Regions from separate parts of the Paenibacillus sp. J22FR21 genome, predicted to be linked through region 2. Evidence: riboswitches for the same ligand, from Rfam matches in the RefSeq annotation. Region 2 holds a riboswitch; the other holds the start of a gene.
The links. Region 2 has a riboswitch for cobalamin ahead of AC0YNS_RS03375 (ABC transporter substrate-binding protein). Riboswitches for the same ligand answer to the same signal wherever they lie in the genome.

Region 1 (4,204 bases), 330 kb from region 2:
GATTGTAATCGCTTCGCTCACATTCTCAAGAATTGAACCACTCGAGATCAAGGATTGAACGCGACTTACCAGTACGGAATCCGACTTATTCTTGGAGGTTAACAGTTCTATAGAAGAACCATCACCGTTAACGAGTTGCGTGCCTTGCGCTATGCTGAACGTTAGATTCCCCTTCTTCGCCTCTATGGCGGGGAGAGCGGTGGCAAGCGGCAAGTGCAACATCAACAACGACGGATTCTGTTCCGGAATCGTGATGGCAATTTGCTTCCTCGAATCCGAATCGGCAATGCCGATTATATACGGGCGATCATCCGAAGGAATCGTAATCGTTGGCTGATCTTCATTTGGTAGCTGCAGCTCAATCGGCGGTATACCGCTTCTCACTTCCAGCGGCATGGACTTATGTACGACATCAGGCCCGCTCTTAGGGACGTATTTAGATACGGAAACGGTGTAACTTCCAGCAGTCAACCCGTCAAATCGCGCCGTACCTTGCACATTAGTCGTCTGCGTGGAAATCGTTTCACCCTCGTGGACGACATCGACTTTCACGCCTTCTGCTGGAGCTGAAACCAGTTTAAAGGTGCTCCAATCCATAGTCATCTTATTGACTACGATGTCGAATGCACGATCTTCATTCAGCGATGTACCTGATTCTGGCAACATCTTAATGGTGTCTATCATCTCAGTGTTATCAGTTTTGTAATAAAATACAAGTTTATCCGCTGGCTTCAATGGAATCTCATCCATAGCTCCATCCGATGAAGTCAACCATTTGTTGCCTCTTTGGATTGAAAAACTCCAGCTTCCATAATCATCATCATAATGATTGTATGCAATATCGTTAATGGCAACAAACACCATGCCCCACATTGAAGTGATTCCCAGCTGAATGCTGCCAGTGGTTGACACCGACTTTAAAGCTTCCAAAGGCGTTGCTGCATTTACCGTTCCTTCGAAGAAGGCTTGATTAGGTTCCGGTCCTTCGACTCGGATCTTTACAGGTGCAGCCGGAATTAGCTCGAGTCCGGGCAATGTGCCGCTAAAGTCATATAGCCGCTCACCATGACCTTCCAAGAATAGCTTGTAAGCATCAAGTGCTTGAAGTGCTTGCTCCGTAGCCATGCCATTCGACATTGGCCAATCCATCGTATGAGTGAATGTACCGTCTTCCATTCGGAATTGCATGAGCTTGTCGATCAGTGTAATTCCGTTCTTGGTATAATCCGGACCGGTTGGGTCGACACCGTAAGCAGTTAAACCGATAATCGCCTGCGATACACTTTCGCTGGAATCGACGGTACTCCCCCAAGACGTAATGATGTAACCGCCATTCGGCGATTGTTTTACGGAAAGCCATTGTGTTAAATCTGAAATCAAATCCATACTCTTAACCGTTGCATTGTCAGCGTAAGGCGTAAGAGCGATTAACGACATGGCCGTAAGATCCGGGTCGCTATCGTTGCCAACGCCGAGCGAGTATCCCCCGTCTTCGTTTTGGCGGGAGGCTATTTCGTCAATAAGAGTTTCTCTAGTCCATTTCGCGTCAGCCGGAACCTCATAGTGGCCTGAATCCATTGCAATCAATGCAAATATAGGGCCATTGATACCTTGGCTAATCATGTAGTCGCTTGTATAAAGCTTCTCGATCAAATTAAAGCCGGCGATATTCGTTGCATCTTGACCTGCAGCCGATAGAGCCATAATCGTACGTTCTAACTCGGTAACGCGATCGAATTCACCGCCGCTATACTTAACGCGGTTAACTAATGATTGTACATAGGTATCGGGTATCTTCTTACCCGCCTTTGTCAGTCCGATTGCCCCCCAATCGGAGCCAACTCCTGATGAGCTTTTCTGGAAGTAACTCGATGCAGCTTCGATTGTAGCTTCGAGATCGAAAGCCGCCTCAGCGCGAACGGTCTTCACCGGACCGAATCCGGCAGTGATCGACAATAACAACATAATGGATGAAACGATAATAGCTAATGATTGGAGTGCCTTTGAACGCATAGTCTTGCCTTCTCTCTAAGTATATTGTTGCATTCTATATCAACCATAACAAAAAATGCCCCTGATTCATGAAAGAATCAAGGGCTGCCCGCGTCGTCAACTACTAGGAAAGACAACAAAAAAAGCACCGCCTCCATCATCCGTAGAGTGTGTGAAATCCAATCAAGGCAGGTCTCCTGGCTATGCGTCAATGCCTCTCTATACCTTCCCAGCCTGACGGCCAGTGGCAATTCCCAGATCAGCTCTTCATTTACAGTGGCGGGACCGCGCCGGATTTTCACCGGTCTTCCCTATTAAGCAGCGCTTATGGACTAAGCGTGCGCCTTGACTAGTTCTATTCAATTGCTATTCATAATATAGAATGTTGCTGCTTTTGTCTATGATATTAGCGACTCGCCTTCTAAACCCATAGTAAAAAGCTATACCTTGACATAGTATTTTTGTGTTTTCCGATAGCAAGCTCTCCGCACTATAATAAGCTCAACACAAAGCGTAGGGAGAGATTGACATTGAAAACATCACTTATTGGCTATCCTAGAGTAGGATCATTACGAGAGCTGAAATTTGCTTCCGAGAAATATTTCAAAGGAGACATTACGATCGACGAGCTCCATCAGACCGGTGTGGACCTTCGAGCCAACCACTGGAGAAGACAGCAAGAGAATGGGATTGATTTTATACCTTCCAACGATTTCTCATTCTATGACGGCCTGCTTGATACGGCATGCTTGTTCAATATCATTCCGGAGCGCTATCAATCGCTGGGTCTTAGCCCGCTGGAAACGTATTTTGCTATGGCAAGGGGTTACCAAGGCGAGCAAGGCGACGTGAAAGCGCTGGCCATGAAAAAATGGTTCAACACGAACTACCACTATATGGTTCCTATCATTGACGATTCCACTGCGATTCAATTGGCCGGCACGAAGCTGTTCGATGAGTTCTTGGAGGCTAAACGGCTTCATATCCCAACGAAACCGGTATTAATCGGTGCTTTCACGCTGCTCAAGCTTGCCAAATATACCGGCGTCAAGCAAGCGGGCGACTTCATACAAGAAACAGCCGCGGCCTATGCGAACGTCCTACGGCAACTAAACGAACTTGGCGCCGAGTGGATTCAGATTGACGAGCCGGCACTGGTAACAGACCTAACCGGGGAGGATCTAGCCCTCTTCTCGAAGTTGTATGACCAAATTCTAGCTGCGAAAGGCAACGTCAAGGTTCTGATTCAAACCTACTTCGGTGATATTCGTGACTGTTATCAAGCCCTTCAAGCCCTCCCCTTCGATGGCATCGGAATTGACTTTGTTGAAGGCAAACAATCTCTGGAGCTCGTGCGCCAGAATGGATTCTCGGCTGATAAAGTCCTGTTCGCCGGTGTCGTAAACGGGAAGAATATTTGGAGGAACAACTATAAACACACACTTGCAACCGTGCAAGAGTTGAAAGGACTCGCGAAGCAGCTGGTGCTTAGCTCCTCTTGTTCGCTGCTGCACGTACCATACTCCTTGCAGAACGAAACAAAGCTGTCTGACCATCATAAACACTATTTCGCATTCGCTGAAGAGAAGCTTCGTGAATTTGCTGACCTTAAAGCGATTTTGGCGCATGCGAATCCATATGCAGCCGACCTTTACCTACAGAACGAAGAGCTCTTCAATGGCACTCGTTTCGCAGGTAACGAAGCTGTACAAACCAGAACGTCAGCGTTAACGGACGCTGACTTCACGAGACTGCCTGCTTTCGCCGAACGTGAAGCGATTCAGAATGACAAGTTCAAGCTGCCTCCGCTTCCTACGACTACCATCGGATCGTTCCCGCAGACAGCTGAAGTCAGAGCGAACCGCTTCTCTTTCAAGAAAGGCGCCATTACCGAAGAACAATACAAACAGTTCAATTTCGATAAGATTGCGGAATGTATTGCACTTCAAGAAGAGATTGGCTTGGACGTTCTGGTCCATGGCGAATATGAGCGTAACGATATGGTGGAATACTTCGGTGAGTGTTTAGACGGATTTATTTTCACAGAGAACGCTTGGGTTCAATCCTATGGTACAAGATGCGTCAAACCGCCAATCGTATGGGGAGATATCAGCCGTTCCAGACCGATGACTGTCGAGTATTCGGCGTATGCCAAGAGCTTAACGAGCAAACCGGTAAAAGGAATGTTGACCGGTCCGGTTACCATTCTCAA
Region 2 (4,204 bases):
GCTGCGAATTCGGGTAACGGCGACAGGGCCGGATACGATGTTAAGCCGAATTGCGGCATTGACGCGCCAAGCGCAGGCGACGAAGTCTTCGATCGGGCGAAGAGTGGATCGGTTATCGGCTATTTTTGTACCGATTATGATGCTGCTTTCTTTGGCTACCTTGCTTCTTTGGCTGATTTGGCTGGATCCGGGCGACTGGGGGAAGGCTTCGCTTCATGCGCTTGCTGTGCTTCTGGCAGCATGTCCGTGCGCGCTTGGTTTGGCAGCGCCGATATCGCTCGTATTGGCTACCGGTAAGCTTGCCCGCCGCGGCATCGTGATGAAGGAAGCAGGCGCGCTGGAGCGTCTGGCTCAATTGGATACGATTGTGTTGGATAAGACAGGTACGTTAACAGAAGGCAAGCCTGCGTTAACGGAAGTGTCCGCATTGTCCGGCTCGCCAAGCGCGCTGCTGCGTCTAGCGGCGTCTGCTGAGGCAAATTCTCAGCATCCATTCGCAGCAGCGATTAAGGCTGCCGGTAAACGGTCTGGGCTAGTGATCCCGGAATCAACGGCTTATCAAGCATATCCGGGCAAGGGGATTGAAGCAGTCGTTGAAGGCAAGCGCGTCGAAATTGGCAATGCCGGTTTTGCCGCTGAGCGGGACTGGAAGATGAATCGAGTGCTGCTGAGCTTCGTCAATCGGAAAGAAGAACTCGGGGAGACGGTCATCTATGCCGCGATAGACGGGGAATGCGCCGGTGCGTTTGCCTTCACCGATCAAGTAAAACGCTCCTCGACGGATGCAGTCTCGGCGATGGCAGCCGAAGGCGTTCGCGTCTTACTTGCAACCGGCGATCATTCATCATCAGCAATGAACGTGGCCCGGATCACGGGAATCGCACAGGATGATGTACATGCGTCCATGCTGCCGGAGCACAAGGCAGAGCTCATTCGCCAGCTGCAAGGGGAAGGAAGAGTCATTGCAATGGCCGGTGACGGCTGGAATGATGCTCCCGCACTTGCTGCCGCAGATGTCGGCATCGCGATGGGCGGCGGTACGGAGGCAGCGCTTGATGCCGGGCATATGACGCTGCTTCGCTCGCGGCTGACCGGTATCTATGAGGCTTTTCAAATCAGCAGAATGACAGTCCGGAATATCCGGCAAAATCTTGGTTTTGCGCTGCTCTATAATTCTATTGTGATCCCGTTTGCGGCAGTAGGCGGCATAGAGCCGTGGATGGCCGGAACAGCTATGGCGCTCAGTTCGGTGTCTGTCGTATTTAATGCGCTGCGTTTAAACGGCCAAATGAACCGATTTCTTCGGAAGTGAAAGCCAATTGTAGACATCCTAAAAAGGTGATGGTATAGTTACTCAAGCACAATTTCATAGTTTACGAACAGGTGCTAAGCGTATGCGTTCGTTTCAGTCCGTTGAAACGCGCAAGCTTAGCTTAAATGGGAAGACCGGTGCAATACCGGCACGGACCCGCCACTGTAAGAAGCGTCGATTCTGGAAGGGAAGGCATGCTCGCCCATCTCCAATCGACAACGCATCAATGATAAGTCACTGAACGATGGGATCGTTTGGGAAGACGTTGATGACAGAAGCTTCGAGTCAGGATACCTGCCTGTTCAGTATGAACGCTACCTACGAGGACTTAGGGAGGTGTTGGAGATGGGCAACCGTTTATTGCCCGCTGATGTTCTACGGAACGTAAGCATTTCTGACGCTCGAAGTCGGAAATGCTTTTTTTTGTTGTACGCAATTATAGAATGGGGAGAGAATGATTCAAATGAAATCTAAATTAATGCCATTAACTAAACTTGTATTACTCGTAACTATGGCTGCAGTGCTGCTGATTACAGCTGCTTGTGGCTCAGGTAAGAATAACGCCAATCAAGCTGCTGAGAATGCGGGTAATGCGGGCAGCGCTGGCAATGCGGCCAATGCAACCGAGCAAGCTGCTGCGAATAACTCCGCACAGCAACAACATTCCGTATACCCGCTGACGTTGAAGGATGTGACGGGAACTGAGCTCACATTCCAGTCTGCGCCTGCGCGCATTGTTTCATTGCTGCCCAGTGAGACTGAGGTCGTCTATGCCATAGATGCCGGGGCTTCTCTGGTTGGGGTAGACAATTACTCTAACTATCCCAAGGAAGCGGAGAGTGTGACGAAGATCGGCGATATGGACGCCGATATTGAGAAAATCGTTTCGCTGAAACCTGACCTTGTGCTCGCCTCCTATACCATGGGGAGTGCCGTTGTCGATAAGCTTCGCTCGCTCCAAATCCCGGTGTTTGCTACAGATCCGAAGACGTACGATGCTGTCATAGCGAAGGTGAAGCAGATCGGTGAAATTTTGGATAAGAATGAGCAAGCTGCAGCAGTTACGGCTCATATGGAGCAAGTTAGAGAACAGGTTATTAACACCGTTAAAGATGCGCCGAAACGGAATGTGTATCTGGAGTTCGCACCGGGCTGGACAGTCGGAAAAGGAGAGTTCTTGGATGAGCTCATTACACTCGCCGGAGGCGTTAACGTCGCCAGCGAGCAGGGCTGGTACGAGATTGACCCCGAGTCGGTCGTGAAATCGAATCCGGATCAGATCATTTATGCGTCCATGACTCTCGCTGAAGGTGAGACCAATCCTATCCTAACCGGGATAGAAACAAGACCTGGCTGGGCAACAATTAATGCGGTTAAGAATAAGCAGGTGTTTGAAGTGGATCAGGATCCGTTGACCCGGGTCGGACCTCGACTTGCCGATGGGCTGCTGGAGGTAGCGAAGAAGCTGCATCCGGATCTGTTCAAGTAAGATGAGAACAAAGCTTGTTGTTTATGGAGGAGCAGCGATGCTCCTTCTTGCTGTATCTGTCGTCGTCAGTTTGTCGATTGGCTCATCCGGATTGCCGCTACTGCGCGTTTGGGGAATATTGATTCATCAGTTGCCGTGGATGGAGGACCCGAGCGGTCTCTATGATGCCAGCGATATCGCAATCGTGACACAGCTAAGATTATCAAGAGTCGTATTAGCAATGCTTATCGGCGCTTGTTTGGCAATTGCCGGCTCCGGATTTCAAGGTGTGTTGCGTAATCCGCTTGCTGATCCGTTCACACTGGGTGTCGCAACGGGGTGCTCGGTAGGCGCGGCATTCATGATTGTATTCGGCTACCAGAAGGTAATCGGCTTATGGACGGTTCCGCTCGTCGCTTTTACTACAGGGATCGTTACCCTCTTTATTGTGTTTGCACTCTCCCGAGCAAGAGGAGCGATTAATGTCGAGACGTTAATCTTGTCCGGTGTAATCGTTCAAGCCTTTCTCGGCGCTTTCGTGACGTTCATGGTGTCGATGTCGCAAGGCGTTATCAACGAAGCCTTATTCTGGCTAATGGGCAGTCTAAGTGCTCGCAGCTGGGAGCACGTCCGGCTGATCTTGCCGTTTCTTATCGTGGGATTGCCGGTCATGATCCGCTATGGACAGCATCTCAATTTGTTCGTGCTGGGCGAACGACATGCCGCGCATTTAGGCGTGAACGTCGAGCGCACGAAGCTGATCGTTCTGATCGTTTCTACATTTTTGACCGCGGTTGCGGTATCTATTGCGGGTGTAGTCGGTTTCGTAGGGCTGGTAGTGCCTCATCTCCTTCGGTTGCTGGTCGGCCCGGACTATCGTTTCATTATTCCGCTGTCTGCGGTAGGCGGTGCTATTTATCTCTTATGGGCGGATACGCTCGCTCGAACTGCACTAAGCCCAAAGGAAATCTCGCTTGGCGTGGTGACGGCGCTTATCGGTGCACCGTTCTTTGCCTATTTGCTCTATCGGCGTAAGGTACTGCAGGGAGGGTCGCAAACATGATCGAAGCAAGGCGATTATCCAAAATAATTGGGGATAAGCAAATTCTGCGCGAGATTAGTTTCTCAATGCAAGAAGGTCGTATGTATGGCATTATCGGTCCGAACGGCGTCGGTAAATCTACGCTGCTCCAGCTGCTGACAGGCATGGAGCTGCCGACTTCAGGCGAAGTGCTGTTAAGGGATCGGGCTGTTAGTGCGTATAAACGCAAGGATTTGGCCAAATGGGTTGCCGTGCTGCAGCAAGGCGGATTGCCTTCGGTTGGTTTTACCGTGCGCGAGGTTGTTACAATGGGGCGTTTTCCATATCAGAACTGGCTGGGAGAGGAAACTTCCGGCAGCGGCGATGTGGTTGAAGATGCACT

Region 1: another riboswitch for cobalamin. It lies ahead of AC0YNS_RS04955 (S-layer homology domain-containing protein); the one in region 2 lies ahead of AC0YNS_RS03375 (ABC transporter substrate-binding protein).

What each region holds. Positions count from the first base shown of each region.
Region 1 covers NZ_JBWDNJ010000001.1:994,700-998,903, reverse strand. Annotated here, with positions in the region: gene AC0YNS_RS04955 (S-layer homology domain-containing protein) at 1-2,013, opposite strand, end outside; cobalamin riboswitch at 2,163-2,355, opposite strand; gene metE (5-methyltetrahydropteroyltriglutamate--homocysteine S-methyltransferase) at 2,523-4,204, shown strand, end outside.
Region 2 covers NZ_JBWDNJ010000001.1:664,576-668,779, forward strand. Annotated here, with positions in the region: gene AC0YNS_RS03370 (heavy metal translocating P-type ATPase) at 1-1,312, shown strand, start outside; cobalamin riboswitch at 1,378-1,617, shown strand; gene AC0YNS_RS03375 (ABC transporter substrate-binding protein) at 1,776-2,801, shown strand; gene AC0YNS_RS03380 (FecCD family ABC transporter permease) at 2,803-3,843, shown strand; gene AC0YNS_RS03385 (ABC transporter ATP-binding protein) at 3,840-4,204, shown strand, end outside.